DNA from 2 places in the Nonomuraea sp. NPDC050540 genome. Region 2 is predicted to be linked to the other one. Evidence: riboswitches for the same ligand, from Rfam matches in the RefSeq annotation. Region 2 holds a riboswitch; the other holds the start of a gene.

Region 1 (14,400 bases), on a different contig from region 2:
ACGCAGGCCTCGGCCAGGTCGAGGGAGACCTTCACCTGGTCCAGCAGGACCTCGAAGCGGGCGTAGGAGTCGCCGGCGGTCCGCGTGACGACCTTGACCGGAAGTTCGGAGTAGGCCAGGTACGGCTGGTCGCGGCGCAGGTCGATGTCGACCCCGGCGGCTCGGGCTATGGGGCCGCTCACGCCGTACTGCATGATCGTGTCGCGGTCGAGCACGCCGACGCCCTTGGTGCGCGCCAGGAAGATCTCGTTGTGCAGGATGAGGCCCTCGATGTCGGGGACCTTGCGGCGGGTCATCGCGACGGTCTCGGCCACGCGGTCCAGCCAGCCGAGCGGCAGTTCTTCCTTGAGCCCGCCGACGCGGTTGAACATGTAGTGCATGCGCCCGCCGGAGATCTCCTCCATGACGGCCTGGATGCGCTCGCGCTCCTCGAAGGCGTAGAAGAGCGGCGTGATCGCGCCCAGCTCCAGCGGGTAGGAGCCGAGGAACATCAGGTGGTTGAGCACCCGGTTGAGCTCGGCCAGCAGCGTACGCGCCCACACCGCCCTGACCGGGACCTCCATGCCCAGCATGCGCTCGGCGGCCAGCACCACGCCGAGCTCGTTGGCGAACCCGGACAGCCAGTCGTGCCGGTTCGCCAGCATGATGATCTGCCGGTAGTCGCGGACCTCGAACAGCTTCTCCGCGCCCCGGTGCATGTAGCCGATGATGGGCTCGGCGCTGGAGATCCGCTCGCCGTCGAGCGTGAGCCGCAGCCGGAGCACGCCGTGGGTGGAGGGGTGCTGGGGGCCGATGTTGAGGACCATGTCCTCTGTGGCCAGTTCCTTCGCCCCTGCGCCGATCCCGATGATGCGCTCGGTCATTTCCCCATGCTCCCACCGGCCTCGCGCGCGATCTACTGTGCGGTCCTTTCATTCTGTACGGCGCGCCCAGGCGTAACGGGCCGTTCAAGAGACGGTATGGGGAGGAGTCGCAGGTCAGAGGGGTGGGGGACAATTACCACAACGGGGGGAGAAACCACCATGAAGCTAGCTTTCGACCTAGCTGCCCTGATCTCGCGGGTGACCATCGGCGTGATCTTCGTGGCCCACGGGTGGCAGAAATGGCAGAACGGACTGGGGCCGACGTCACAGATGTTCACCCAGTCCGGCGTGCCCCAACCCGAGCTCGCGGCCGGTTTCGCGACCGTGGCCGAGCTCGTGGGCGGCAGCTTCCTGATCATCGGACTGCTGACCCGCCTGGCCGCGCTGGCCCTGTTGTGCGTCAGCCTGGGCGCGATCATCTTCGTCCACGGTCAGAACGGCATCTTCGTCACCGACATGGGCTGGGAGCTCGTCGGCGCGCTGGGCGCGGCCTGCCTGCTCCTGCTGGCCGCCGGGGCGGGCCGGATCAGCGTCGACAGCATCGCCCGCACGATCCTGAGCAGGCGCGCGGCCGACCAGACGCTGCCGGAGTCGACCGGGAGCGGCGCGACGACCACGCCCATGCCCACGAACGTCCGCACCGTGCGGGACGTGCCGCGCACCGAAACGGAACCGCCCGCCAACGGGACGCGGCCGCCCACCGGGACGCAGGCGCCCGGCACCCGGGCAGAGCAGCCGCCCACGGGGACGCAGGCGCCCACGGGGACGCAGGCGCCCGGCAACGGGACGGAGTCGCGCGCCGACGTGCCGCGCCAGCCCACTCCGCCACCCGCCACGAGCAGCGGCGCGGCCCTGAGCGACGACGACATGAAGGCGCTCGACGCGCTGATGTCCGACGACCAGCCGAGGAAGAACCCGCCCGAGTGACGATCAGCCGAGGAAGAACCCGCCTGAGTGACGCCTAACGGGCGGCGAGGTCCCGCAGCGCGGTGATGAGCCGGTCGACGTGCTCGTCGGTGGTGCCGATGCCGATCGAGGCGCGCACCGCGGAAGCCGTCCCGTCCTCACAGCCGCCGTCGGCGGTACCCAGCAGATGCCGCACGAAGGGGTGCGCGCAGAACTTGCCGTCGCGCACGCCGATCCCGTACTCGCCGGACAGCGCCTCGGCGACCTCGCGCGCGCTGTAACCGTCCACGATGAAGGAGACGATGCCCACACGCGGGTGGTCGGGACCCCACAGCGACAGCTCCCGCACGCCCTCGATCGAGGCCAGGCCGTCACGCAGCCGCGCGATCAGCCTCTCCTCCTCGATGACCAGCGGTGCCCAGCCGGTCGCGCTCAGCGCGTCGCACGCCGCGGCCAGCGCGATCGCGCCGATCACGTTCGGGGTGCCGGCCTCGTGCCGGGGCTCGGGGTCGTCGTGCCACTCGGTGGACTCCCCGTCCGCCCCGACCGACTTCACCGCGCCGCCGCCCTTGAGGTACGGCTCGCCGCTCGCCAGCCAGTCACGGCGCCCGATCAGCACACCGGCGCCGAACGGCGCGTACAGCTTGTGGCCGGAGAAGACGACGTAGTCCAGGTCCAGGGCGGTCAGGTTGAGCTGGCGGTGCGGGACGAGCTGGGCGGCGTCGACCAGGATGCGGGCGCCGTGCCGGTGGGCGATGTGCGCGAGGGCGGCGATGGGCCACAGCTCGCCGGTGACGTTGGAGGCGGCGGTGACGACGAGCAGCTTGGGGCCGGAAACGGCGGCGAGGGCCTCGTCGGCCTGGCGGACGGCCTCGCCGGGGAAGGCGGGCGGCGCCAGCCGTACCGTCTTGTTCCAGGGGAGCAGCGAGGCGTGGTGCTCGCTGTCGAAGACCACGGTGGTGGTGCCCGCGGGCAGGACGCCGGCCAGCAGGTTCGTGGCGTCGGTGGTGTTGCGGGTGAAGATGACCGCGTCGTCGGGGCGGGCGCCGGCGAAGGCGCGGACGGTGTGGCGGGCCTGCTCGTAGCGGGCGGTGGTGAGCTGGGAGGCGTAGCCGGCGCCGCGGTGCACGCTGGAGTAGGCCGGGAGCGCGGCGGTGACGGCGGCGCTGACCGGCTCCAGACAGGGGGCGCTGGCGGCGTAGTCGAGGTTGGCGTAACCGACCAGCTTGCCGCCCTTGACCGGGACCTCCAGGTCGGCGCCGAGCACGGCCGGGACGGCACGGGCCTCGCCGTGCCGGGGCTGCTGCGACTGGGTCTGGGTGGGGACGGAGCTGAAGATGGTCAGCGTGGACACGGCAAGTCTCCTGGGGTCGTCGGGACCCCCTGGAATCGCCACGGAGCCCGCGCTTGCCCGCCACACCTCGTGACGGACCAGGTCCTCACCCGGGGCACCCCGCCGCGGACGCGAGGGTTGCCGGCCAGCTAGCCGGGGCTTGTCGCTGGCACTCATGACCTACACGCAGCACTATAAGCGACACCCGGCCATAAATAGCAACCCCTTAACGCTGCGGCCCGTCGTTGACCACCTCAGCAGGGTGGATCATCCCAGGCCAGCGACATATCCGAACTACTAAGGAGGATCGTGAACTTCTGCGGGGGTTAGGTCGTTGGTACCGGGAGATAGTTCCCGACAACGGAGGTGCGGAGATGTGGGACTGGGTAAGCAACCCGGAGATCTGGATCGGGTTCTTCACCCTGGTCGCCCTGGAGATCGTCCTGGGAATCGACAACATCATCTTCATCTCGATCCTCGCCGGGAAACTCCCTGAGCACCAGCGCGACCGGGCCCGGGTGCTCGGACTGGCCGCCGCGCTCATCAGCCGTCTGCTCCTGCTGCTCGCCCTGTCGTGGGTGGTCAGGCTGACCGAGCCCTTGTTCGCCGTCTTCGGTCATGACATATCCGGCCGTGACCTGATCCTCATCCTCGGTGGCCTGTTCCTGCTGGCCAAGAGCGTCACCGAGATCGGCCACAGCATGGAGCTGAAGGGCGACGACGGCAAGCCGCGCAAGGCCGCCTCGTTCGCCTCGGTGATCATCCAGATCATGATCCTCGACATCGTCTTCTCGCTCGACTCGGTCATCACCGCGGTCGGCATGGTGAACGAGCTGGGCGTCATGGTCGCGGCGGTGATCGTGTCGGTGCTGGTCATGCTGTTCGCCTCCGGCCCCATCAGCCGCTTCGTGGACAAGCACCCGAGCATCAAGATGCTGGCCCTGTCCTTCCTGGTGCTGATCGGCGTGGTGCTCCTCGCGGAGGGCTTCGGCCAGCACATCTCCAAGGGCTACATCTACTTCGCGATGGCCTTCTCGGTCATCGTCGAACTGCTCAACATCAGGATGCGCAGCAGGCAGGCCAAGCGGTCCGAGCAGGAGAACGCCCAGGACGGCAGCTCGTAGGATGAAGCGGTGCGCTTTGACCCGTGGAATCCGGATTTCGTGGCCCATCCTTATGACGTCTACGCCGAGCTGAGGCGGGCTGAGCCGGTCAGCTTCTTCGAGCTGACCGGCCAGTACCTGGTCTCGCGGCACGCCGACGTCAACGCGCTGCTGCGTGATCGCCGGCTCGGCCGTTCCTACCTGCACGTCGCCGCGCACGAGGAATTCGGGCAGGAGGCGCCGCCGGACTTCCAGGAGCCGTTCTGGCGGGTGGTCAACGCGGGCATGCTCGACGTGGAGCCGCCCGTCCACACGCGGTTGCGCCGCCTGGTCTCCAAGGCGTTCACGCCGAGGATGGTCGAGTCGCTACGGCCGCGCGTACGGGCGATCGCGGGTGGGCTGGTGGACGCCTTCGTGGCCAAGGGCGGCGGCGACCTGCTCGCCGAGGTGGCCGAGCCGCTGCCGGTGACGGTGATCGCCGAGATGCTCGGCATCCCCGACGCCGACCGGCACCTGCTGCGTCCCTGGTCGGCCGACATCTGCGGCATGTACGAGCTGAACCCGTCGCCGCAGGCCCAGCACACGGCGGTCCGCGCGGCGGCGGAGTTCGCCGGCTATCTGAAGGACCTGGCCCGTGAGCGCGGGCGGCAGCCCGGCGAGGACCTCGTCAGCGCGCTGGCCCAGATCGAGGAGCTGACCGAGGATGAGCTGGTCGGCACCTGCGTCCTGCTGCTCAACGCCGGCCACGAGGCCACCGTGAACGTCACCGGCAACGGCTGGTGGTCGCTGTTCAGGAACCCGGCCGAGCTGGAACGGCTGCGCGCCGACCACTCCCTGCTCCCGACGGCGATCGAGGAGCTGATGCGCTGGGACACGCCGCTGCAGATGTTCGAGCGCTGGGTTCTGGAGGACATCGAGGTGGAGGGCGTGGCGATCCCGAAGGGCGTGGAGGTGGCGCTGCTGTTCGGCTCCGCCAACCGCGATCCTGAGGTCTTCCCCGACCCCGACCGCCTGGACGTGGGCCGGGCCGACAACCCGCACATCTCCTTCGGCGCCGGCATCCACTTCTGCCTGGGCGCGCCTCTGGCCAGGATCGAGCTCATGGAGTCCTTCGGCGCCCTGCTGGAGAAGGCGCCGAAGCTGGAGCTGGTGCGCGAGCCGGTGTGGAAGCCCGGCTACGTCATCCGCGGCCTGGAGTCGCTCGAAGTCACGACGGGGTGATCGCCCGGCCCTCTGGGTCGCCGGAGGTCACGACGGGCTGATCAACCGGTCGCCGCCGAACATCCCGGCCGGGTCGTGCCGCTGTTTGACCTCCGCCAGCCGCCGCAGGTGCTCGGGCGTGAAGGCCCGCACCACCTGCTCCGGCGCGCCCATGAAGTTGAGCGGCACGAACCCGGTCGCGCTGCCCGCCAGCGCGGCCGAGAACCGATCGCCGAAAGCCGCCACCTCGGCCGCGGCCCGCTCGTCCGGAATCATGCTGACGGCCGCGAGGCCGAAGTCGCCCTGCCAGTAGCCAAGCCCGGCGTCGTCGGCGTGCGGGAGCCCGGCCACGTGCCTGACCAGGATGAAGACGTAGGGCTCTGTTCCGCGCGGCGCCACCTCCACCAGGTAGTCGATCACCGCGTCGGACAGCTCCGTCACCATCTCGCCCCGCGTCGTGTAGGGCAGCGGGTCGACCGGATCCCGGGTCACCGCGTCGATCTCGGTGAACGGCAGCGGCCCGGCCATGTCCACGGCCAGGCCGGGCACCGCCCGCATCGGCGCGACCAGGTCCTCGGCGCCGGGGCCGGTGGCGCACAGGCACACGCGCGCGAAGGAGCGCCCGCGCATCGGCTCGGGCACGAAGGGCGCGTCCGGCAGGTGGATCGTCCCGGCGGCCGAGGTGACCGAGACCGGCAGGTCCGCGGTCCACTCGCGGTAGGCGGTGAGCACCTGCCGGGTCAGCTCGACCGGCCAGAACAGGCCGCCGCCATAGAGGCTCGGCTCGCGGAGGAGCTTGATCCGCAGCGCGGTGACCGCGCCCAGGTTCGGTCCGCCGCCGCGCAGCGCCCACATGAGGTCCGGCTCGCCGGAGTCGTCGAGCCAGCGCAGGTTCCCGTCGCCGGTGACGATCTGGGCGGCGGTGATGGCGTCGCAGGCCAGGCCGTACTGGCGGGACAGGAAGCCGAGCCCGCCGCCGAGGCTGTTGCCGACGACGCCGACGTGGGTGCTGGATCCGGTCAGCGGCACCAGACCGTGGGGGTGGGCGGCGGCGATGACGTCCTTCCACGTGGCGCCGGCGCCGACGGTGGCGGTGCCGTCGGCCGGGTTGATCTCGACGCCGGTCAGCTCGGAGGTGACGATGAGCAGGTCGCCGGCGCCGGCCGCGCGGAGCGCGCCGTGGCCGGTGTTCTGCACGCGGACCCGTAGATCGTGGGCGGCGGCGTAGCGGACCGCCTCCCGGACGTGCTCGGGTGAGCCGGCCAGCACGGTGAGGGAGGGTTCGTGGGTGACGGCGAGGTTCCATGAGGCGGGAGCCGCGCGGAGCAGTCCCCTGGGCAGATCCATGAGAGTAATCGTCTCATGGCGGAGAGTGATCATCTAGGGGAGTGATCACGCCTGCTGCTGGAGCCAGCCGAAGCCGCCCAGGCCGCGGGGGTCGATCAGCTCGCCCTCCTCGGAGGCGCGCGCCAGCGCCCGCAGATATCCGCGGGGGTCGGTGTGGGCCAGGTCGAGGGGCGGGCGGGCGGCGGTGATGCCGAGGGTGCGCAGCGTGTCGCGCTGTGTGGACAACGTTGTGGATATCGCGCCGGCTCGCTCGCCGGCCGCGGCGCAGGAGTCAAGTGCCACGTGTGCGGTGATGTCGCAGGTCCCGTCTGGTATGGGCGGGACGACCGAACCGTCGCGGTATCCGGTGAGCGTTCCACAGGGCGGGCGGTTATCCACAGGGTGTGAATAGTCGACTGCCACGGCCAGGCCGCGGGCCAGCCGTACGATGACCGCCGCCCACGCGGCGTCACGGGCGCGGCCGATCTCCGCGCGGGCGCCGACGCACGACAGGGGCCACCAGCGGGCGAGCCACTCCTCGTCGGCGGGGTGGGGCGGCTCGCCGAGGCGTTCCTCGCCGGTCTCGGTGTCGACCATGACCAGGCGAGGACCGTCTGCGGTGTGCTCGGCCACGTCGAGCGGGATGTTGTCGAGCCACTCGTTGGCGATCGCCAGGCCGGTGATGCCGCCGGGAATGGTCTGCGACCAGGCGATGCGCTCGGGCAGGTGAGACGGCCTGGCGGAGAGGTCGACGGCGGTGACGTTCAGGCGTACGGCCAGCTCGGACGGTGCGGCCGCCAGCACGCGGCTGACCAGGACCCCCTCCCCGGCGCCGACGTCGACGAAGTCGAGTCGCTCCGGGTGGCCGAGCTCGGCGTCGACCCGGAGAAGGAGCGTGAGCGCCGCGTCGGCGAACGCGGCCCCGGCGCTGACCGAGGTGCGGAAGTGGCCGGAAGGGCGTTCGCGCAGGTAGAAACCCCTGTCGCCATAGAGTGCGCGCTCCATCGCGGCACGCCAGGTGAGCCACATTCCTGGACTATCTCATGACCGAGAGCCGACACGCACAGTGATGCCATGACTACATATTGTGGCGAGATTGCGCTATCGTTACTCATGGTCACCGACGATCGTCCCGGCCCGCCCCCCAGCGGGCTCGGTCCGGTCGCACCGGTCGGCCGAGTAGGTAGCTGAAGCGGCCACCCGGGGCCGCGTCACCGAGAGGAGCCCCCCAAATGCTCAAGAAGACCTTCGTCGCGGCCGGCGCCTTCGCCATGCTGGCCCTGGCCACCCCAGCCCAGGCCGACCTCGTCACCTCCGGTAACAACGGCGTGCTCTCCGGCAACCAGGTGTTCGCCCCGGTCCGGATCCCGATCAACATCTGCGGCAACGCCGTGGCCGTGCTCGGCCAGGCTGTCGCCGGCTGCAAGGGTGGCGCGCACACCAGGTAGACGGACGGAGGGCTCGGACCGGTTATGGCAACCCGGCCCGAGCCCTTTTCGGCCGGCCAGTCGGCGGATGGCCGGTCGATGGTGCACTCCCAAGGGGGTAGCACATCGTCATTGCGGGCGTCGGGTCCACTATGGGCTCGGCGCCCGCTGCCATGCGATGAAAATCCCCTCTCCTCATCTCTCCCGACAGGGGGTGCACGTTTTGTATGCCCTTGTCGGATTTGTCGTTAACGCAACATGCGGTAAAAGCCCGGTCACCTGTGCATGGCAAGGCTCCAGTTACGCTGGTCGGCAGTGTCAACAGCGCGACAGGGACAGGACGACATGGACGCAGGTGATCGCCCGGCACGGCTGGCCGTCGGCGTGGTCGGAGCGGGCAAAGTGGGCTCGGCGCTCGGTGCCGCGCTGGCCCAGGCCGGCCATCGCATCGTGGCCGCCAGCGGGGTCTCCGACAGTTCCCAGCGCTGGGCGGCGGAGCGGCTCGGCGTCGCCACCTCCAGGCCCGAGGACGTGGTCGCGGCCGGCGAGCTGATCCTGCTCACGGTGCCCGACGACGCCCTGCCCGGTCTGGTCGGCGGCCTGGCCGCCACCGGCGCCGACCTGCGCGGCAAGCTGGTCGTCCACGCCAGCGGCGCCTACGGGCTGTCCGTGCTCGACCCGGCGGCGCGAGCTGGAGCGCTCCCGCTGGCGCTCCACCCGGTGATGACGTTCACCGGCCGTGACGACGACATCAACCGGCTGACCGGCATCTCCTACGGCGTCACCGCGCCCGACCCGCTGCGGCCGATCGCCGAGGCGCTGGTCATCGAGATGGGCGGCGAGCCGGTCTGGATCGCCGACGCCGACCGCGCGCTCTACCACGCCGCGCTCGCCGGGGCGGCCAATCACATGGTGACGCTGATCGCGGAGTCCTCGGAACTCCTGGAGGGCATCGGCGTCGAGCATCCCGGCCGCATGCTCGGCCCGCTGCTCGGCGCCGCGCTCGACAACGTGCTCAGGCTGGGCATCGCCGGGCTGACCGGGCCGGTCGTGCGCGGTGACGCCGGCACGGTGCGCAAGCACGTGGACGCCCTCATCCTGGCCGCGCCCGAGGCGGCCGACGCCTACATCGCCCTGGCCCGGCTCACGGCCGACCGCGCGCTCGCGGCGGGTCTGCTCAAACCCGAGGAGGCGGAGAGGTTGCTTGACGCGCTGGGCGGCAACATATGGACCTGACAGGGACCGGATGGCCCTGATCGTGGCATAGGAGGCTGTGGCGTGGAGTTGATCGTCGCGCGCAATCGCGCTGACCTGGTCAAGACTCGGGGAGAGGGCAGGGTCGCCCTGGTTCCGACCATGGGGGCGCTGCACGAGGGGCATCGAGCGCTCATCCGCGAGGCCAGGGCCCTGGCCCCCCAGGTGGTCGTGAGCGTCTTCGTCAATCCCCTGCAGTTCGGCCCTTCCGAGGACTTCTCCCGTTACCCGCGCACCCTGGAGGCCGACCTCGACGTCTGCCGCGCGGAGGGTGTGCGCGCGGTCTTCGCCCCGGCGGCAGAGGAGATGTACCAGCCCGACCGGCAGGTGAGCGTCTCCTCCGGGCACATGGGCACGATCGTCGAGGGCGCGGTACGACCCGGGCACTTCGACGGCGTGCTGACCGTCGTGCTCAAGTTGTTCAACCTGGTGCAGCCCGACGTGGCCGTCTTCGGCCAGAAGGACGCACAGCAACTGGCGATGATCCGGCGCATGGTGTCCGACCTGGACCTGCCGATCGAGATCGCCGGCATCCCCACCGTGCGCGAGCCCGACGGCCTGGCGATGTCCAGCCGCAACCGCTACCTGTCGCCCGGCGAGAGGCGGACCGCGCTCGCGCTGTCGCGGGCGCTGTTCGCCGGCGCGGCCGAGTCCGTGGAGGCCACGCCGGCGCGCATCAAGGCGGCGGCGCGGGCCGTGCTCGACGGGGCCGATCTGGCCCTCGACTACCTCGTGCTGGTCGACCCGGCCACGTTCGCCGAGGTCGGCGAGTCGTACACGGGTGAGGCGGTCCTCGCCGTCGCGGCGAAGGTCGGCGGCACGCGGCTCATCGACAACGCCGTCCTGCGCCTGTCCTGAAAAGGTCCCACCCCGGCGACGGGTCACTTGTCGGGAGGGGTTATCGTCATATTGACGAAATTCCCTCGATGAGGAGACCCCCATGAGTGGACCGGCGATCCCCCTGCGGCTCAGCGCGCCGGAGCCCGGCTGGACCCGCGAGGCCGACGTGGTCGTGGTGGGCTCGGGAGTGGCCGGGCTGACCGTGGCGTTGCGCCATGCCGAGCTACGGCCCGAGGCCAAGGTGCTCGTCGTCACCAAGGACGTGCTCGGGGAGGGTTCGACCCGGTTCGCGCAGGGCGGGATCGCGGCGGTGCTCGACCCCGGCGACAGCCCCGAGGAACACCTGAACGACACGCTGATCGCCGGGGTCGGGCTGTGCGATCGGCGGGCCGTACGCGCTCTTGTGACCGAGGGGCCGCAGGCGCTGCGTCGGCTGATCGCGCGCGGAGCCAGGTTCGACCTGACCGACGGCGGAGAGCTGCAGCTCGGCCGCGAGGGCGGGCACCGGCGCGACCGGATCGTCCACGCGGGCGGCGACGCGACCGGCGCCGAGGTGCAGCGCGCGCTCGTCGTGGCGCTGCGCGAGCGCGGGATCGAGGTCATCGAGCACGCGCTCGTGCTCGACCTGCTCAAGGACGGCGCCGGGCGGGCCGCCGGGGTGACGCTGCACGTCATGGGCGAAGGCGCGAGCGACGGCGTGGGCGCGGTACGCGCGGGCGCCGTCGTGCTGGCCACCGGCGGAATGGGACAGGTCTACCAGTCGACCACCAACCCGCTGGTCTCCACCGGAGACGGAGTGGCGCTCGCGCTGCGCGCCGGGGCGGTGGTGCGCGACCTGGAATTCGTCCAGTTCCACCCGACCGTGCTCTGGCTCGGCGAGGACGCCACCGGCCAGCAGCCGCTGATCTCCGAGGCGGTCAGGGGCGAGGGCGCGTTCCTCGTGGACGAGCACGGCACGCGCTTCATGGAGGACGTGCACGAGCTCGCCGACCTCGCCCCCCGCGACGTGGTCGCCAAGGCGATCATGCGCAGGGCCGGGCAGGTCTACCTCGACGGCCGCCACTTCGGCGAGGACAAGTGGCGCACCCGCTTCCCCACGATCCGCGCGCTCTGCCTGGAGCACGGCATCGACCCGGCCAAGGAGCTGATCCCGGTCGTGCCCGCCGCGCACTACGCCAGCGGCGGCGTCCGCACCGACCTGCACGGCCGCACCTCCATCCCCGGCCTGTACGCCTGCGGCGAGGTCGCCTGCACCGGCGTGCACGGCGCCAACCGCCTGGCCTCCAACTCGCTGCTGGAGGGGCTCGTCTTCGCCGAGCGCATCGCCCAGGACATCCAGCCCACGGTACGGCCGGCGCCCACGGACCCCCAGGCACAGGAAGGCCTGTTCGACCCGCGCGTCCGCCCCAGGATCCAGGCCCACATGAGCAGGGGAGCGGGCGTGCTGCGCGGCCGCGAGTCGCTGGCCCTGACCGCGAAGGCGCTCGGCGACGCCCGCTGGACGCCGGTGCGGGTGCTGCCGTGCACCGAGGCGTGGGAGACGACGAACCTGCTGACGGTGGCGACCGTGCTGACCGCCACCGCGGTGGCCCGCGAGGAGACCAGGGGCTCGCACTGGCGCGAGGACTTCGGCGAGCGCGACGACGAGCGCTGGCTGGGACATCTGGACGTGCGACTGACCGAGGAAGGCTTGCAGATGACTTACACGCCGCACGGGCTCGCGCTGGACACCGGCGCGCCCGAGATCCAGGACGTGATCGACCGGGCGCTGGCCGAGGACCTTCAGGAGGCCGGTGACGTGACCAGCCTGGCCACGGTCCCGGCCGGGCACCGGTCGGCCGGGGACGTGGTGGCCCGCGAGGACGGTGTGGTCGCGGGGCTGGCCGTGGCCGAGGCGGTCTTCGCGCGGCTGGGGGCCAGCCGTACGACGAGGCTGGTGGAGGACGGGCAGCGGGTCGCGGCGGGAGAGGTGCTGATGACGGTCGAGGGGCCCACGCGGGCCCTGCTCACGGCCGAGCGGACCGCGCTCAACCTGCTCACGCACCTGTCGGGCATCGCGACGCGGACCGGCGCCTGGGTCGCGGCGCTTGAGGGCACCGGGGCGCGGGTGCGCGACAGCCGTAAGACGCTGCCGGGGCTGCGGGCGCTGGAGAAGTACGCGGTGCGGGCCGGAGGCGGGGTCAACCACCGCATGTCGCTGTCGGACGCGGCGCTGATCAAGGACAATCACGTGGTCGCGGCCGGGGGAGTCGGGGCGGCGTTCAAGGCGGTCAGGGAGCGGTACCCGGATCTGCCGGTCGAGGTCGAGGTCGACACGCTGGAGCAGCTGCGGGAGGTGCTGGCCGAGGGGGCCGCGGTGGTCCTGCTGGACAACTTCACCGTCGAGGAGATGACGCTCGCCGTACAAATCACGAAAAATCAGGCGAAGTTGGAGGCCAGTGGAGGACTGACCTTGGAAATGGCCCGTGATGTGGCTGAAACTGGCGTTGACTATCTTGCGGTGGGAGCGCTTACGCATTCCGCGCCGGCCCTGGACATCGCACTGGATCTACGGGGGTAATTGATGCTGCTCACGATCGACGTCGGCAACACGCACACCGTGCTCGGTCTCTTCGAAGGCGAAGAGGTGATCGAGCACTGGCGGCTGGCCACCGACGCCCGCCGCACCGCCGACGAGATCGCCGTCGTGCTCCAGGGGCTGCTCGGCCAGTCACCGCTGCTCAAGGGAGCCGACGTCAGCGGCATCGCGATCTGCTCGACCGTGCCGTCCGTGCTGAACGAGATGCGGGAGATGTGCCGCCGCTACTACGGCGACGTGACCGCGGTGATCGTGGAGCCCGGCATCCGCACCGGCGTGCCGGTCCGCATGGACAACCCCAAGGAGGTCGGCAGCGACCGGGTGGTCAACGCCCTGGCCGCCATCGACCAGTACGGCGGGCCGTGCGTCATCGTCGACTTCGGCACCGCCACGTCCTTCGACGCGGTCTCGGCCAAGGGTGAGTACGTGGGTGCGGTCACCGCGCCCGGCATCGAGATCTCCGTCGACGCGCTCGCCGCGGCCGGCGCCCAGCTCCACAAGGTCGAACTGATCAGGCCGCGCTCGGTCATCGGCAAGAACACCGTCGAGGCGCTGCAGGCCGGCATCATCTACGGCTTCGCCGGCCAGGTCGACGGCATCGTCGAGCGGATGGTGGCGGAGCTGGCCGACGACCCGGACGAGGTGACCGTGGTGGCCACCGGCGGGCACGCCGCGCTGGTGGTGGGGGAGTCGCGCTCGATCGACGTGCACGAGCCCTGGCTGACCCTGATCGGCCTGCGGCTCATCTACAACCGCAACACGACGTGAGCGAGCGGCCCCCCGCTCGGGAATGGGGGGCCGCTCGCGGCTTGCGGGCGTCGTTACTCGGACTCGGCCGTGTACAGGTACTTCCACGAGCCGCACTTGGTCGGGTGGCTGCTGTGCGGGCCGATCTGGCAGACCTTGACGCGCAGGCTGAAGACGTCCTCCTCGGAGAACGCGTACTTCTTGTAGCCGGGGTAGCCGCAGTACTTCTTCGTGTAGACCGTGGACCAGTCGTAGTCGAAGTCGCTGGCCTGGAACTTCACGTACGCGCACTTGCCACCCTGCTTGTAGGTGCGGGAGTCGAGGTCGTAGAGCCGGCCCGTCACGGAGACGGTGTTGGACTCCTGGTGCTCGTCCCACTCGACGCCGACCCAGCCGTGTGACTTGGCCTGGTAGTGCTTGGAGTAGACGGGTCCCCAGTACGAGCTGTAGTCGTAGCTCGACGTGCTGGCGGAGGCGGCGGTCGGCAGGCTGAGGGCGAGGGCGGAGGTGGCGGCAACGGCGAGGGCGCCGATCGCGATCTTCTTTATCATGGTCTCTCTCCTGGAACCCGGAGGTGCTGTGCTCCATTGGTAACGGAGAGTTCTTGCAGCGCCCCTGCAGGGAGCCGACGAGCCCTTGCAGTTCGCCATATCCCCTACCCTTTGTTCTTGTGAGCGACGAACTTCCCGAGCAGATGCGCATCCGGAGGGAGAAGCTCGACCGCCTCCGCAGTGAGGGCGTCGAGCCCTTCCCGGTCAACTTCCCCCGCACGGCGACGAACGCCGAGGTCAGGGAGAAATACCAGGGCCTGGAGCCGGACACC
Region 2 (14,400 bases):
TCGGCAACCTCATGGGCGGCGCGGTCATCACGGAGACGATCTTCAATCTCCCGGGCATCGGCAACCAGCTCTTCCAATCCGTCTACCTGCGTGAGCAACCCGTCGTCGTCGGTATCGTGACAGTTCTGGTGCTGATCTACATCGTCGCCAACCTGGTCGTCGACTTGATGTACGCAGTGCTCGACCCGAGGATCCGCTATGAGTGACATCCAGCAGCCTGCGGCGCCCCTTGTGCCGAACACGGTGCCGACGTCTCCACCGCCCGCCAGGCACAAGAAGAAGGAGGGCAAGCCGGCCAGCCTCTGGAGCGACGCCTGGCACGACCTCCGCCGCCGTCCGATCTTCATCATCTCGGCGGTCCTCATCGCGGTCCTCGTCGTCATGGCGCTGTGGCCGTCGTTGTTCACGTCCATCGACCCGAACGACCCGAGGACCTGCGAGCTGGCCACGGCCCGTCAGGGGCCCAGCAGCGGCCATATCTTCGGCCGCGACAACCTGGGCTGCGACGTCTACGCGCGCTCGATCTACGGCGCCGCCAACTCGCTGCTGATCGGCATCTCGACGACGCTGGCGACCTCGCTCATCGGCGGCATGTTCGGCCTCGCGGCCGGGTACTTCGGCGGTGTCACCGACACGCTGGCCTCGCGACTGACCGAGATCTTCTTCGCCATCCCCAGCATCCTGGGCGCCCTGCTGATCGCGGCCACCTTCCGTGGCGGGCCGTTGAGCAGCATCACCCTGGTCATCATCGCGCTGACCGTCCTGGGGTGGCCGATGACGTACCGGATCATGAGAGCCGCGGTCATCACGGCCAAGAGCCAGGACTTCGTGGTCGCGGCCAGAGCCCTGGGCGCCGGCCACATGCGGATCATGATGAGGCACCTGCTGCCGAACGCGCTCGCGCCGGTCATCGTCATCGCGACGATCAACCTCGGCGGGTTCATCGCGGCCGAGGCGGCCCTGTCGTTCCTCGGCGTCGGTGTGACCTCGCCCGACATCTCGTGGGGTCTGATGATCTCCGACGCCCGTAACAGGTTCCTGGACGCGCCGCTGCCGCTGATCTTCCCGGCCGTGTTCCTGAGCATCACGGTGCTCGCGTTCATCATGCTGGGCGACGCCGTACGCGACGCGCTCGACCCGAAGCTCAGGTAAGGGGGACCTGTGAAGAAGACATCCCCAGAGGTGTTGCCCGCCGAGGGAGGGCTGGGCAACGAGCCTCTGCTCGCTGTCGACAACCTGCACGTGGAGTTCCGCACGCGGGCCGGCGTCGTGCACGCCGTCAACGGTGTGACGTATTCGCTCAACCCCGGCGAGACCCTCGCCGTGCTGGGCGAGTCGGGCTCCGGCAAGTCCGTGACCGCTCAGGCGATCATGGGCATCCTGGACATGCCGCCCGCGGTGATCCCCAAGGGCGAGATCCGCTTCCGCGGCACCGACCTGCTCAAGCTCTCGGAAGACGCCCGCTCGCAGGTGCGCGGCCAGCGCATCGCGATGGTCTTCCAGGACGCGCTCTCCTCGCTGAACCCGGTCTTCACCGTGGGCTGGCAGATCAGCGAGATGTTCCGCGTGCACCGGGGCATGGGCAAGAAGGAGGCGCTGACCAAGGCGGTCGAGCTCATGGACCGGGTCCGCATCCCGGCCGCCAGGCAGCGCGTCAACGACTACCCGCACCAGTTCTCCGGTGGCATGCGCCAGCGCATCATGATCGCCATGTCGATCGCGCTGGACCCGGAGGTGCTGATCGCCGACGAGCCGACCACCGCGCTCGACGTGACCGTCCAGGCCCAGATCATGGAGCTCCTCGCGGAGCTCCAGCGCGAGAGCAACATGGGCCTGATCCTGATCACCCACGACCTCGGCGTGGTCGCCGACGTCGCGGACAAGATCGCGGTCATGTACGGCGGGCGGATCGTCGAGAACGCCCCCGTCCACGACATCTACAAGACACCCGCCCACCCGTACACGAAGGGCCTGCTCGAGTCGATCCCCAGGGTCGACCTGAAGGGCCAGGAGCTGTACGCCATCAAGGGCATGCCGCCGAACCTGCTGGACATGCCGACCGGCTGCGCCTTCCACCCCCGCTGCCCGTACCGCCAGGACATCTGCGTCACCGAGGCCCCGGTGCTGTCCGGGATCAGCGGTACGCGCAGCAGTGCCTGCCACTACTGGAGGGAGGTCCTCGATGGCACCCACGAGTGAGCCGATCCTTGAGGTACGCGACCTGGTCAAGCACTTCCCGCTGACCCAGGGCATCGTGGTCAAGAGGCAGATCGGCGCGATCAAGGCCGTCGACGGCGTCTCCTTCGACCTGCACAGGGGCGAGACTCTGGGCATCGTGGGCGAGTCGGGCTGCGGCAAGTCGACGCTGGCCAAGGTGCTCATGGCGCTGGAGCGGCCGACGTCGGGCTCCGTCAAGGTCGGCGGCCGGGAGATCGCCCACGCCCGCGGCGGCGAGCTCAAGCGCATGCGGCGCAACATCCAGATGGTGATGCAGGATCCCTACACCTCGCTGAACCCCCGGATGACCGTCGGTGACATCATCGGCGAGCCGTACGACATCCACACCGAGGTCGCGCCGAGGGGCGACCGGCGCAAGAAGGTGCAGGAGCTGCTGGAGGTGGTCGGACTCAACCCCGACCACATCAACCGCTACCCGCACCAGTTCTCGGGCGGTCAGCGTCAGCGCATCGGCATCGCGCGCGGCCTGGCCCTGCAGCCGGAGATCATCGTCTGCGACGAGCCGGTCTCGGCGCTGGACGTGTCGATCCAGGCGCAGGTCATCAACCTGCTGGAGCGGCTGCAGAACGAGTTCAACCTGGCCTACATCTTCATCGCCCACGACCTGTCGGTGGTGCGCCACATCGCCGACCGGGTGGGTGTGATGTATCTGGGCAAGCTGGTGGAGCTCGGCAAGGACACGGAGGTCTACGACAAGCCCGCGCATCCGTACACGCAGGCTCTGCTCTCCGCGGTTCCGGTTCCGGACCCGGAGGGGCGCGAGCTGCGCGAGCGGATCATCCTTCAGGGTGACCCGCCGTCGCCGGCCAACCCGCCGTCGGGCTGCCGCTTCCGCACCCGGTGCTGGAAGGCGCAGGAGATCTGCGCGGAGGAAGAGCCGCTGCTGCAGATCCGGCCGGGCACCGCGCACGAGAGCGCGTGCCATTTCGCCGAGACGCACGACGTGGTGCACATCGGTTAGAACGACAGGAAGGAGCCCTCCGCGGAGGGCTCCTTTCACGTTGTGGCGATGACGGCCGAGCCGTGTCCGAAAAGGCCCTGGTTGGCGGCCAGGCCGACCCGGGCGTCGCCGACCTGACGGGCGCCGGCGGTGCCGCGCAGCTGCCAGGTCAGCTCGCACACCTGGGCGATGGCCTGGGCCGGGATGGCCTCGCCGAAGGAGGCGAGCCCGCCGGACGGGTTCACCGGGGTCCGGCCGCCGAGCGTGGTGTCGCCGGCCCGCAGGAGCTTCTCCGCCTCGCCGGGCGGGCACAGGCCGACGTCCTCCATCCAGTCCAGCTCCAGTGCCGTGGACAGGTCGTAGACCTCGGCGAAGGACAGGTCGTCCGGCCCCAGGCCCGCCTCCTCGTAGGCGGCGTGGGCGATCGCGGCGCGGAAAGGGCGTTCTGGCGGGGGTACGGCTGCCGCCGAGTCGGTGGCGAAGGCGGGCAGCTCCAGCGTGGTGTTGGGGAAGGCCGGGGTGACGGTCGAGACGGCGGCCAGCCGTACCGGCCGGGAGATGCCGTGGCGGCGGGCGAACTCCGCCGAGGCCAGCACCACCGCGGCGCCCCCGTCGGAGGTGGCGCAGATGTCCATGAGCCGCAGCGGGTCGGCCACCATCGGCGAGGCCAGCACCTCCTGCTCCGTGACCGGCCTGCGGTAGCGGGCCATGGGGTTGAGCGCGCCGCAGGCGGCGTTCTTGACCTTCACGGCGGCGAAGTCGGCGGCGGTCGAGCCGTACAGGGCCATGCGGCGGCGGGCGTAGAGGGCGAAGTAGGCGGGGTTGGTGGCGCCGAGGAGCCGGAAGCGCAGCCAGTCGGGGTCGTCGGGGCGATCGCCGCCGACCGGTTTGAAGAAGCCCTTGGGCGTCGAGTCCGCGCCGACGACGAGTGCCACGTCGCACAGGCCCGCCAGAATTCTGGTCCTGGCCAGGTCGATGGCCTGCGCTCCCGAGGCGCACGCGGCGTAGCAGGAGGCGATCCTGGCTCCGTTCCAGCCGAGCGCCTGGGCGAAGGTGGCGCCGGCGATGAAGCCGGGATAGCCGTTTCTGATGGTGTCGGCGCCGACGACGTACTGCACGTCGGTCCAGGACACGCCGGCGTCGGCCAAGGCGGCCCGTGCGGCGGCGACGCCGTACTCGATGAAGGGTTTGCCCCATTTGCCCCACGGGTGCATGCCCGCTCCGATGACCATGACGCTCATCGGGCCGCCTCCCACATCCACACCAGCGGGCCGTCGGCGAGCGGGCCGTGCGTGAGCCGCAGCTCCATGCCGACCCGCAGTTCGTCGACGGTCAGGCCCTTGACCTGGCCGAGCACGATGATCCCGGCCTCGGCGAGCTCGACCGCGGCGAGCGTCACCGGCGTGTACGGCTCGGCGGCCGCGAACGGCGGCGGCGGCGCGTAACAGGCGTTGGTGTAGGACCAGACGGTGCCCTGACGGGGCAGCCGGGTCTCCTCCTGCGTCTCGCCCGAGCAGTGCGGATTGCGGCAGAACCCCCGCTGCGGCGGGAAGCTGACCGTGCCGCAGTCGGCGCACCGGGTGCCGAGAAGATGGGTGCCGTCGTCGCCGATGGTGAACCAGCCGTCGATCGCCAAGGTCATACCGACGAGTATCACACAAGCGCTTGCTAGGGAGAATGCCTCCGCCGCCGCAAGTGCAGCACGACCACCCTGGCCGACATCGCGACCGTCAGCCCGATCATCGCCACCACCACCGGCAGCCGCGAGCCCGGCTGCGAGGGCAGCGGGCCGCCGCCGAAATAGCCGCCCACCTGCCCGATCCTGGACGCGGCCGGACGGGCCAGCCGCCCGGCCTCGCGCAGGGCGAGCGCCGCGTCGGCCACTCCGTGACCGTAGGCGCGGCTGTGCCCGTCGGCCGGCCGCTTCCTGGTGCCGCGTTCGATGGCCACGCGCACGTGGTACGGCGACAGCCCCGGATACTCCGCCCTGACCAGCGCGGCGATCCCCGCCACCATCGCCGCCGCCGAACTGGTCCCGTCGCCGACCACGTACCCGTCGGGACCGTCGGCGCTGACGATCCCGGTGCCCGGCGCGACCACCGACAGGTAGTCCTGGCGGTTGGAGAAGCGCGGCACCTTCATCCGCTTGTCCACCGCGCCCACGGCGATCACCCCGGGGTAGGCGGCGGGGAAGTTCTTGCGGTTGGCGTCGTCGCCGTCGTTGCCCGAGGAGGCGACGAGCACGGCCCCCCGGGAGATCGCGTACTGCACCGCCTCCTCCTCGGCGGCCGAGCCCTCCCACGAGCCGCTGCCGCCGCCCAGCGACATGCTGACGACCCGCGCGCCCCGGTCGACGGCGTAACGGATGCCCTGGGCGAGCGCGTCGCTGCCGCCCGCCGTGGCGCGCTGCTCGCCGCGCAGCGGGTCGTCGTTCTCCAGCGTCACCCGGACCGACAACACCCGCGCGGCCGGGGCGACGCCCACCACGCCGCGCCCGTCACCGTGGCCGCGCCCGGCGATGAGGCTGGCCATCGCGGTGCCGTGGTGGCCCGTTCTGGCCGGTCCGGGTACGGGCCCGGTCAGGTCGGGTCCCTCGACGACGGCTCCGGCCAGGTCGGGGTGGCGGGCGTCCACGCCCGTGTCGAGCACGGCCACCAGCACTCCCTCGCCCCTGCTCACCTTCCACGCCTCGGGCACGCGTAACGCGGTGAGTTGCCACTGCTGCTGTCTCGCGGCCACGGCGGCCATGCCGCCGCTCGCGGCGACGCCGCGCATGCCGCTCGCGGGCGGCCCCGCGATCAGCAGCGTGACGAGACCGACGGGCAGCAGCCCGGCCGCGGCGCGGATCACCGGGTGAGCGCCTTGTGCAGGGCCTCCGCCAGTTGCACGGCCGCCGCGCCGAGGCGCGGCTCGGTCCCGCCCGCCGGCTGGTACGGCCTGCCTTGGTACTGCCTGCCTTGGTACGGCCGGCCGTCGGCGTACCCGGCGGCGGTGAAGACCACGTACGGCCCGCCGGAGGCCGCCACGGCGCCGGTGACGTACTGGGCCTCGCCGAACCGCTCGGCCGCGCCGCCGGGAAAGGCCACGGGCCGCACGCTCGGTGGACGCCCCGCGGCGCCGGCGTGGATCGCTCTGACGGGCAGCCAGGACGGCGCCCCGTCGAGCACGGCCACGCCCACGGTGGCGACGAAGGTCTGCGTGCTGTCGGAGTAGGTGGCCCGCAGGGTCGTCAGGCAGCGCGGCAGCATGGCCGCTGCGGCGGCCTGGAGGGCGACCCGGCACGGCGCCTCGGGCGCGACCCCGGCCAGCAGGTAGGTCACCCGCGCGCCGGACGGGCTCGCGCCGGTGAGCGCGGCGGGGAAGACCCTCGACACCGGCCAGGCGTGCCAGCGCTCGCTCACCGGGGGCTCGGCCGAGCCCCAGTGGGGAAGGAGGGACAACAGTGCGATGGACAGCAGGAACACGTCTGCCTCGAAGGAAGGGGGAGGAGGCGCTCGAACTGCCGTGCATTCTGGCACGCAGGTGATGGTTCAATCCGACGCTTCGGTAAACAGACCGATACGCGGGGTAATGTCCCTATCGCACCGGAGCGGGGGAAAGACGGACATGTGCGCCCGGCGGGAGCCCCAGGCGCTGGGCCGCATCGCCCGAGTTCACGGCGATGGCGATGAGCCCCGCCGAGTCGGCGAAGGCCACCAGTTCCCCCGGCGACACCGCCGCGTACGTCTCCCGATACGGCATCGACAGCTGCCTGCGCCCCATCCACACGCCCAGCGTGTCGCCCACCCGGACCCCGAGCGTCGCCAGGTCGCCCGCAGCGATCGACAGCTGGGTGTTGCCGTAGCGGTCCACGGAGACCACCTCGCCCTCCACCGAACCCTCGCGCAGCACCGACGTCGGCTCCGGCAGCGAGACGAGCCTGTTCAGCGGGATCTCCGGACCGAGGTCGGACGGCTTGCCGCCCACGCACAGCCGCCCGGCCACCGGCGCGTACACGTCGCGGCCGTGGAAGGTCGGCGAGACCGGGTGCAGGAAGAGCGCGTCGTTGGTGATCTCGTAGGCGGACTCGGCGCCGCCGCAGGCGTGCACCGCCCAGGACAGCAGGCCGTTGTCCGGCCCGATGAACACCCGTCCCCCCGCCGCCACGGCCACCGCGCGCCTGGCCCCGCCGGCTCCCGGGTCCACGGCGCCGATGTGCACGCCGGGCGGGATGTACGGGATGGTCTGCGCGAGAACCGCCGCGCCCCGCCGTACGTCGCCCGAAGGGATCAGGTGGCACACGTCGATGACGCGGGCCTGCGGCGCGATTCCGACGATCACGCCATGGCAGGCAGCCACATAGCCGTCTTCGAGTCCGTAATCGGTGAGAAGCGTTATGACTGGGGTCACACTTGGTGACTGTACGTCTCCCGATCCGCGGTGAACACCCGGCTTTGGCACATTACGATGGCCACGGGCCGCGTACGTATGGCGTGAGCGCCGTACGCCCTTCCGAGGAGGACGACCATGGACACCGCACCGGTCAGCGGTGACAGTGCTGCCCAGGAACCCGACCGTCAGCCCCTCACCGAACGAGACCTCCAGCTCCTCGCCTTCGAGCGCCAATGGTGGCGCTACGCCGGCGCGAAGGAGCAGGCCGTCAAGGAGACCTTCGGGTTCTCGGCCACGCGTTACTACCAGTTGCTCGGTGAACTCATCGACCGTCCCGAGGCGCTGGAGCAGGATCCGATGCTGGTCAAACGACTGCGCCGGCTGCGGGCCACGCGGCAGCGCGAGCGCGCGGCCCGGCGACTCGGCATGCGTCCCTAGGTGGCGGGGTACCCCAGCCGCGTGAGGAACATCCCTGGAATCCAAGCGATCGTGAAAGATCCGTCAGGGGCGGTGATCGGGCTCGACTTCGACGGCACCCTGTCGCCCATCGTGCCCGATCCGGCCGCCGCGAGGATCCATCCGGCGGCTCCCGACATCCTGGCCCGGCTCAGCGCGCGGGTGTCCGCCGTCGTCATCCTGACCGGCCGCCCCCCTGCCACCGTCCTCGAACTCGGTCCCGGGCTGGCCGACGTGCCCGGCCTGGTGATCCTCGGGCACTACGGCTTCGAGCGGTGGGAGAACGGCCGGGTCAGCGCGCCGCCGCCGCCCGCCGGAGTGCCGCGGGCCGAGGCCGAGCTGCCGATGCTGCTCGACGCCCTGGGCCTGACCGGAGTGGCCGTCGAGGACAAGGGGCGGGCGGTAGCCGTACACACGAGGCGCAGTCCCGATCCCGAGGGGGCCTTCGAGGCGCTGCGCCGGCCGCTCGCGGCGCTGGCGGAGCGCAACGGGCTGGTGGTCGAGCCCGGCCGGTACGTGCTGGAGCTGCGCCCGCCCGGCATGGACAAGGGCCAGGCGCTCTCGTTGTTCCTGGCCGAGCGCGCTGCCAGGTCGGTGATGTTCGTCGGCGACGACCTGGGCGATCTGGCCGCCTTCGACGCGGTACGCGCTTCCGGGTTGCCCGGTGTCACCGTGTGCAGTGGTTCGGCCGAGGTCACCGAGCTGGCCGAGCGGGCCGACATCGTCGTGGACGGGCCCGACGGCGTCATGGCGCTGCTCAAGGAGCTGACGGCCGCGGTTCGCGGCTGACCAGCACGCCCGCGACGGCCAGCGCGATCAGCACCGGGACCATGAGGAAGGCCGTACGCGTCCCGAAGCCGTCGGCCAGCGCCCCCAGCACGAACGGGCCCGCGGCCATCGCCAGCCCCGCGCAGACCGGTGAGACGGCCGTGGCCCGCACCGGGTCGTAGGCGAGCACGCCGGCCAACGCGAGCGGGAAGTGCAGCGAGACGCCGAGCCCGCTGATCGCCAGCCCCGCGTAGGCGAGCAGCGGCTGCGTGCTCGACCAGAACAGCAGCCAGCCGGCCGCGGTGAGCAGCAGGGCGCCGGTGAGCAGCGCGGGCGGTCCCATCCGCAGGGCCAGCGGCGTCCCGGCGAAGCGGCCGACGGCCAGGCCGGCCGTGAACGCGGTCAGCCCGGTCGTGGCCGCCGCCACGCCCATCCCGGTGTTCGACGCGAACAGCTGCACCGCCCACAGGTTGAAGCAGAACTCCAGCGCGACCACCAGGAAGAGCACGCCGCCCGCCACGTAGAAGCGCCAGCCGGGCGGCGGCCGGCTCGCGCGGGCGGCGCCGTCGTGCGGGCGGCCGGCCACGCGGACGCGGCCGAGCGTGAAGGCGATCAGGGCGGTGAGGATGGGGGTGATCAGCAGGGCCGCCCGCCAGCCGAGCGCGGTCTGCGCGGTGGCGCTGATCGCGTAGGTCATGGCGATGCCGAACAGGATCGCGACCGCGTTGGCCTCGCTGATCGCCGCCGGTCCCGCCGGGCCGTGGTGGTCGCTGAGCGCGGCCATCATGGCGTAGAGGGCCACCGAGCCGAACAGGCTGGCCAGGCCGTAGCCCAGCAGGGTGGCGGGCAGGGCGGGGGTGAGCATGACCGGAACCAGGCCCGCGTTCATGCCGGCCAGGCTGCCCCAGATCGTGGCGCGCCGGCCGTACCCGCGCTCCAGGAACGGCAGGGCGGCGCCGGCCAGGAGCGTTCCCGCGGCCATCGCGGTGCCGTGCAGGGCGGCGACCGCGTTGGAGACCTGCTGTTCCTGGCGCAGCAGCGGCAGGACGGCGCTCAGCCCGTACAGGTAGGTGGCGAAGGCGCCGAGTTGGAGGTAGACGAGCCAGGTCGGGAGATCACGGGTCAGACGGATCCGGACTGTGGTCACTTGAGGCATTAAGTCAGGGCATCGAGCTGCGCCGCAAGCCACTTCTGGGGCGGCAGCGCGGTGGCCGCCGCGGCCAGGCTGGCGGCCCTGCGCGTACGCTCCTCCTCGGGCATGACCAGGGCGGTGTGCAGGGCCTGCGCGGTCTCCAGGACGTCGTAGGGGTTGACCACGAGCGCGTCGGCGCCCAGTTCGGCGGCGGCGCCGGCCTCGCGGGAGAGCACCAGGACGCAGCGGGGCGACAGGATCGGGCCCTCCTTGGCGACCAGGTTCATGCCGTCGCGGATCGGGTTGACCAGCAGCACGTCGGCCATCCGGTAGGCGGCGAGGCTGCGCGCGTAGTCGTCGTTGACGTTGAGTATCAGCGGGTCCCAGTCCTCGGTGGCGTACTCGTCCTCGATCTCCTTGGCGCAGCGCTGCACCGCCGCGGTGTACTCGCGGTACTCGGGCAGGTCGTGGCGGCTCGGGTAGGCGAAGGCCAGGTGCACCACGCGGCCGTGCCACTCGGGGTGGGCGGCCAGGAACTCGCGGTAGGCGACCAGCCCGCGCACGATGTTCTTCGACAGCTCGGTGCGGTCGATGCGGACGATCAGCTTCCTGTCGCCGGTCTGCGCGCGCAGCGCCGCCACGTTCGACTCCACGTCCGGCTCGCAGGCGCGCCGCCACAACTGCTCGCCGTCGACGCCGAGCGCGTGCACGCCGACCCTCGTCGTGCGGCCCTCGTGGGTGACGCCGCGCGCGTCCACCCGGGCGCCCAGCAGGGCCGCGCAGCAGTCGGTGAACGCCCGCGCCCACCGCTCGGTGAGGAACCCGGCGTGATCGGCTCCCAGAATGCCTTCCAGGACCTCACGGGCCACCTCGTCGGGCAGCAGCGCGAAGTACTCCGGCGGGGCCCAGGGCGTGTGGCTGAAATGCGCGATGCGCAGGTCGGGACGCTCGGCGCGGAGCATGGCAGGGGTGAGGGTCAGGTGGTAGTCCTGCACCATCACCCGCGCCCCGTGCCCGGCCTCCTCGGCCAGCGCCAGCGCGAAGGCGCCGTTGTAGTCGCGGTAGGACTCCCACTCGCGCTGGAACCTGGTGCCGAAATGCGGGGAGTTGGGGATGTCGTAGAGCAGGTGGTTGACGAACCACAGCGTGGAGTTGGCCACGGCGTTGTAGGCGCGGTGGAAGGTCGCGGGGGCGATGTCCAGCATGCGCAGCGACCCGGTGTCGTAGCCGGCCTGGTCGAGGCGGCCGCCGGGAGCCTGCCGTACGGCGCTGCGGTCGCCGTCGGAAAGGGCCGCGCAGACCCACAGCACGCCCTCGTCCTTCGCCACGCCGGAAAGGCCGGAGACCAGTCCGCCGCCACCGCGTTTCATGGTGAGTTCACCGTCGTCGGAGACGGTGAAGGAGACAGGACCGCGGTTCGAGGCGACCAGGACGCTGTTCATTTAACTATCCTCCGCTCATAGGATCCCGCTATGGCGCTTGATGAGCTAACCGAGGAACTGGCCCGCTCCGCAGCCGCTGGAGATCATCGCGCACTCGGCGAGCTCTTGCGGCGGATCGAGCCGCACGTACTCCGCCACTGCGCGCGAATCCTGCCCTATCACCAGGACGCGGAGGAGGCCTGCCAGGACACCCTGCTGGCCGTCGCGCGCAACATCGGCCGGTTCGAGGGCAGGGCGCGGTTCAGCACGTGGCTGCACATCGTGACGGCCAACTGCGCCCGCACGACCTACCGGTCGCTGAAGCGGCGGGCGGCCGAGCAGAGCTCCGACGAATTGCCCACGCAGAAGCCGGACGTGGCCCGGGTGAGCGTGATCGCGGGCTCGCGCCTGGACCTGCTCGACGCGATGGAGGCGCTGGAGGCGTCCAAGCCCGACCTGGCGCAGGCGCTCGTGCTGCGCGACATCGTGCAGCTCGACTACAACGAGGTGGCCGAGCAGCTCGGCATCCCTCTCGGCACCGCGAAATCCCGCATCCACCAGGCGCGCAAGTACGTGCAGGGCGTGCTCGGGGAGGACTATCGGTGAGACGGTTTGTCTCACTGGTCGAGACGGGTGGGCAACCGATCCGCTTGACCAGGTAGAGTCCCTTTCGACAACTACATATTGCTCATCCAGAGGGGTGGAGGGACCGGCCCTGCGAAGCCCCGGCAACCCTCCCGGATTGTGACTCGCACCCGCGAGGCCGACCGGGACAAGGTGCCAATTCCGGTCTGTGGTCAAGGTGGCCGCAGGCGAAGATGAGGGAAGGCCTCGCTTCATGTCGCTCGACTTCGGTCCTGCTGTAGCTCTCTCCTGCCGCGAGTGCGGCACCCGCTATGACCTCGGCCCCAGTTTCGCGTGTCTGGAGTGTTTCGGGCCACTCGAAGTGGCCTATGACTTCGGTACGGTGACCCGCTCGCAGATCGAGTCCGGTCCGACCAACATCTGGCGTTACCAGGCGCTCCTGCCGGTCCCCGTGGACGTGGCGGCCAAGCAGAACATGAACCCCGGCTGGACCAAGCTGGTCAAGGCCGGCAACCTCGGCCGGACGCTCGGCATCAAGTCGCTGCACATCAAGGACGACTCCGGCAATCCCACCCACTCCTTCAAGGACCGTGTGGTGGCCATCGCCGTCGAGGCGGCCCGCAACTTCGGCTTCCACACCCTGTCCTGCTCCTCCACCGGCAACCTGGCCGGCGCGGTCACCGCGGCCGCCGCCAGGGCCGGGCTCGACGCGTGCGTCTTCATCCCCGCCGACCTGGAGCAGGCCAAGATCGCCATGGCCCGGGTGTTCGGCGGCAGGCTGATCGGCATCGAGGGCACCTACGACGAGGTCAACCGCTTCTGCTCCGAGCTCATCGGCGACCCGCTGGGCGACAAGTGGGGCTTCGTCAACGTGAACCTGCGGCCGTACTACGCCGAGGGCTCCAAGACGCTGGCCTACGAGATCGCCGAGCAGCTCGGGTGGAGGCTGCCCGAGCAGATCGTCATCCCGATCGCCTCCGGCTCCCAGCTCACGAAGATCGACAAGGGCTTCAAGGAGCTCGTGGCGCTCGGGCTGGTCGAGGACACGCCCTACAAGGTGTTCGGGGCCCAGGCGCTCGGCTGCTCGCCGGTGTCGGCGGCGTACAAGGCCGGGCACGACGTGGTCCAGCCGGTCAAGCCGGACACCATCGCCAAGTCGCTGGCCATCGGGAACCCGGCTGACGGGCCGTACGTGCTCGACATCGCCCGCCGTACGGGAGGGGCGGTGGAAGACGTCACCGACGCCGAGATCGTCGCGGCCATCAAGCTCCTGGCCTCCACGGAGGGCATCTTCGCGGAGACCGCGGGCGGCGTCACCGTGGGCGTGCTCAAGAAGCTGGTGGAAAACGGCGCGCTGGATCCCGAGGCGGAAACGGTCGTGCTGAACACCGGCGACGGCCTCAAGACCCTTGACGCGGTGTCGTCGATCGCCGAACCCACCGCTGTCATCCGGCCCTCTCTCGACGCGTTCCGCGCCATCTGAAAGGAAGTTTAAGGCATGAGCGTTTCTGTACGGATTCCCACCATTCTGCGCACCTACACGGGTGGTAACGCGGAGGTCAGTGGCGAGGGTGCGACGCTGCGCGAGGTCCTTCAGAAGCTGGACAGTGACTACCCGGGGATCGGCGCCCGAATTCTCGATGAATCGGGCAAGATTCGGCGTTTTGTCAACGTTTACGTGGGGCAAGAGGACGTCCGATTCGCCGAGGGGCTCGACACCGCGGCCCCCGAGGGGAGCGAGATCTCCATCATCCCCGCGGTAGCCGGAGGCTAACGCTTCGCACACTCTTAGCACTAGGGCACCTCTTCGGAGGTGCCCTTCCCATTTCTGGAAAATTCAACTCTTCGAAGGATGAAATAGGCAGTTTTCAGATTGACTCTGTTGCCCAACGGCATGCCACAGGTATGGTCGAGGGCGATCGCCGCCAGTTTTTCGGTAAAAGCGGCGAACGCGGATCTCGCGGAGGAATGGGCGGGATCCAGAGCCCAGTAAGAGGAGTCGGAAGTGGCGCAGGGCACCGTCAAGTGGTTCAACGCGGACAAGGGCTACGGTTTCATCGCGGTAGACGGTGGTAAGGATGTATTCGTCCATTACTCAGCGATCATGATGGACGGCTACAGATCACTCGAACAAGGCCAGCGGGTCGAGTTCGAGATCACACAAGGCCAGAAGGGGCCGCAGGCGGAATCTGTCCGCACCGTTTGAACCACGCACCGAGGCAGCCCGCACGGCAGCGCAGTCCGTGCGGTTCTGCCAACACCTTTCGTCTCACCAGGACAGGCCCGATCTCGCGAGGGGATCGGGCCTGACCTGCGACGAGGTGGCTCTCGCTTGCACTCGACCGGGTAGAGTGCTAAACAGTTCGTTGGCACTCTCTCCACGTGAGTGCCAACACCTGGATCGAGACGATCGGGGCCTGCCGAACGGAGATGCGGGCCCAAGTGTTCGGCCCCCGGGCCGGGCACGCTGCCGTCGCGGGCGTCGGCTC

What was found. A riboswitch is a leader RNA that binds a small molecule or an ion and turns the genes downstream of it on or off. The one in region 2 is predicted to bind S-adenosylmethionine.
Region 1: another riboswitch for S-adenosylmethionine. It lies ahead of ACIBI5_RS33800 (aminotransferase class V-fold PLP-dependent enzyme); the one in region 2 lies ahead of thrC (threonine synthase).

Annotation. Positions count from the first base shown of each region.
Region 1 covers NZ_JBITHA010000011.1:258,684-273,083, reverse strand. The annotation lists gene ACIBI5_RS33810 (NADH-quinone oxidoreductase subunit D) at 1-863, opposite strand, end outside; gene ACIBI5_RS33805 (DoxX family membrane protein) at 1,023-1,790, shown strand; gene ACIBI5_RS33800 (aminotransferase class V-fold PLP-dependent enzyme) at 1,825-3,123, opposite strand; SAM riboswitch class IV at 3,168-3,283, opposite strand; gene ACIBI5_RS33795 (TerC family protein) at 3,477-4,226, shown strand; gene ACIBI5_RS33790 (cytochrome P450) at 4,236-5,426, shown strand; gene ACIBI5_RS33785 (FAD-binding oxidoreductase) at 5,454-6,752, opposite strand; gene ACIBI5_RS33780 (SAM-dependent methyltransferase) at 6,798-7,736, opposite strand; gene ACIBI5_RS33775 (chaplin) at 7,964-8,179, shown strand; gene ACIBI5_RS33770 (Rossmann-like and DUF2520 domain-containing protein) at 8,504-9,394, shown strand; gene panC (pantoate--beta-alanine ligase) at 9,437-10,270, shown strand; gene ACIBI5_RS33760 (L-aspartate oxidase) at 10,353-12,812, shown strand; gene ACIBI5_RS33755 (type III pantothenate kinase) at 12,816-13,598, shown strand; gene ACIBI5_RS33750 (hypothetical protein) at 13,652-14,128, opposite strand; gene lysX (bifunctional lysylphosphatidylglycerol synthetase/lysine--tRNA ligase LysX) at 14,248-14,400, shown strand, end outside.
Region 2 covers NZ_JBITHA010000038.1:161-14,560, reverse strand. The annotation lists gene ACIBI5_RS53515 (ABC transporter permease) at 1-206, shown strand, start outside; gene ACIBI5_RS53510 (ABC transporter permease) at 199-1,152, shown strand; gene ACIBI5_RS53505 (ABC transporter ATP-binding protein) at 1,162-2,199, shown strand; gene ACIBI5_RS53500 (ABC transporter ATP-binding protein) at 2,183-3,199, shown strand; gene ACIBI5_RS53495 (lipid-transfer protein) at 3,235-4,419, opposite strand; gene ACIBI5_RS53490 (Zn-ribbon domain-containing OB-fold protein) at 4,416-4,820, opposite strand; gene ACIBI5_RS53485 (S8 family serine peptidase) at 4,847-6,028, opposite strand; gene ACIBI5_RS53480 (hypothetical protein) at 6,025-6,642, opposite strand; gene ACIBI5_RS53475 (S-adenosyl-l-methionine hydroxide adenosyltransferase family protein) at 6,755-7,567, opposite strand; gene ACIBI5_RS53470 (DUF3263 domain-containing protein) at 7,685-7,987, shown strand; gene otsB (trehalose-phosphatase) at 8,039-8,794, shown strand; gene ACIBI5_RS53460 (MFS transporter) at 8,763-9,920, opposite strand; gene ACIBI5_RS53455 (trehalose-6-phosphate synthase) at 9,929-11,347, opposite strand; gene ACIBI5_RS53450 (RNA polymerase sigma factor) at 11,378-11,932, shown strand; SAM riboswitch class I at 12,012-12,151, shown strand; gene thrC (threonine synthase) at 12,165-13,394, shown strand; gene ACIBI5_RS53440 (MoaD/ThiS family protein) at 13,410-13,685, shown strand; gene ACIBI5_RS53435 (cold-shock protein) at 13,917-14,117, shown strand.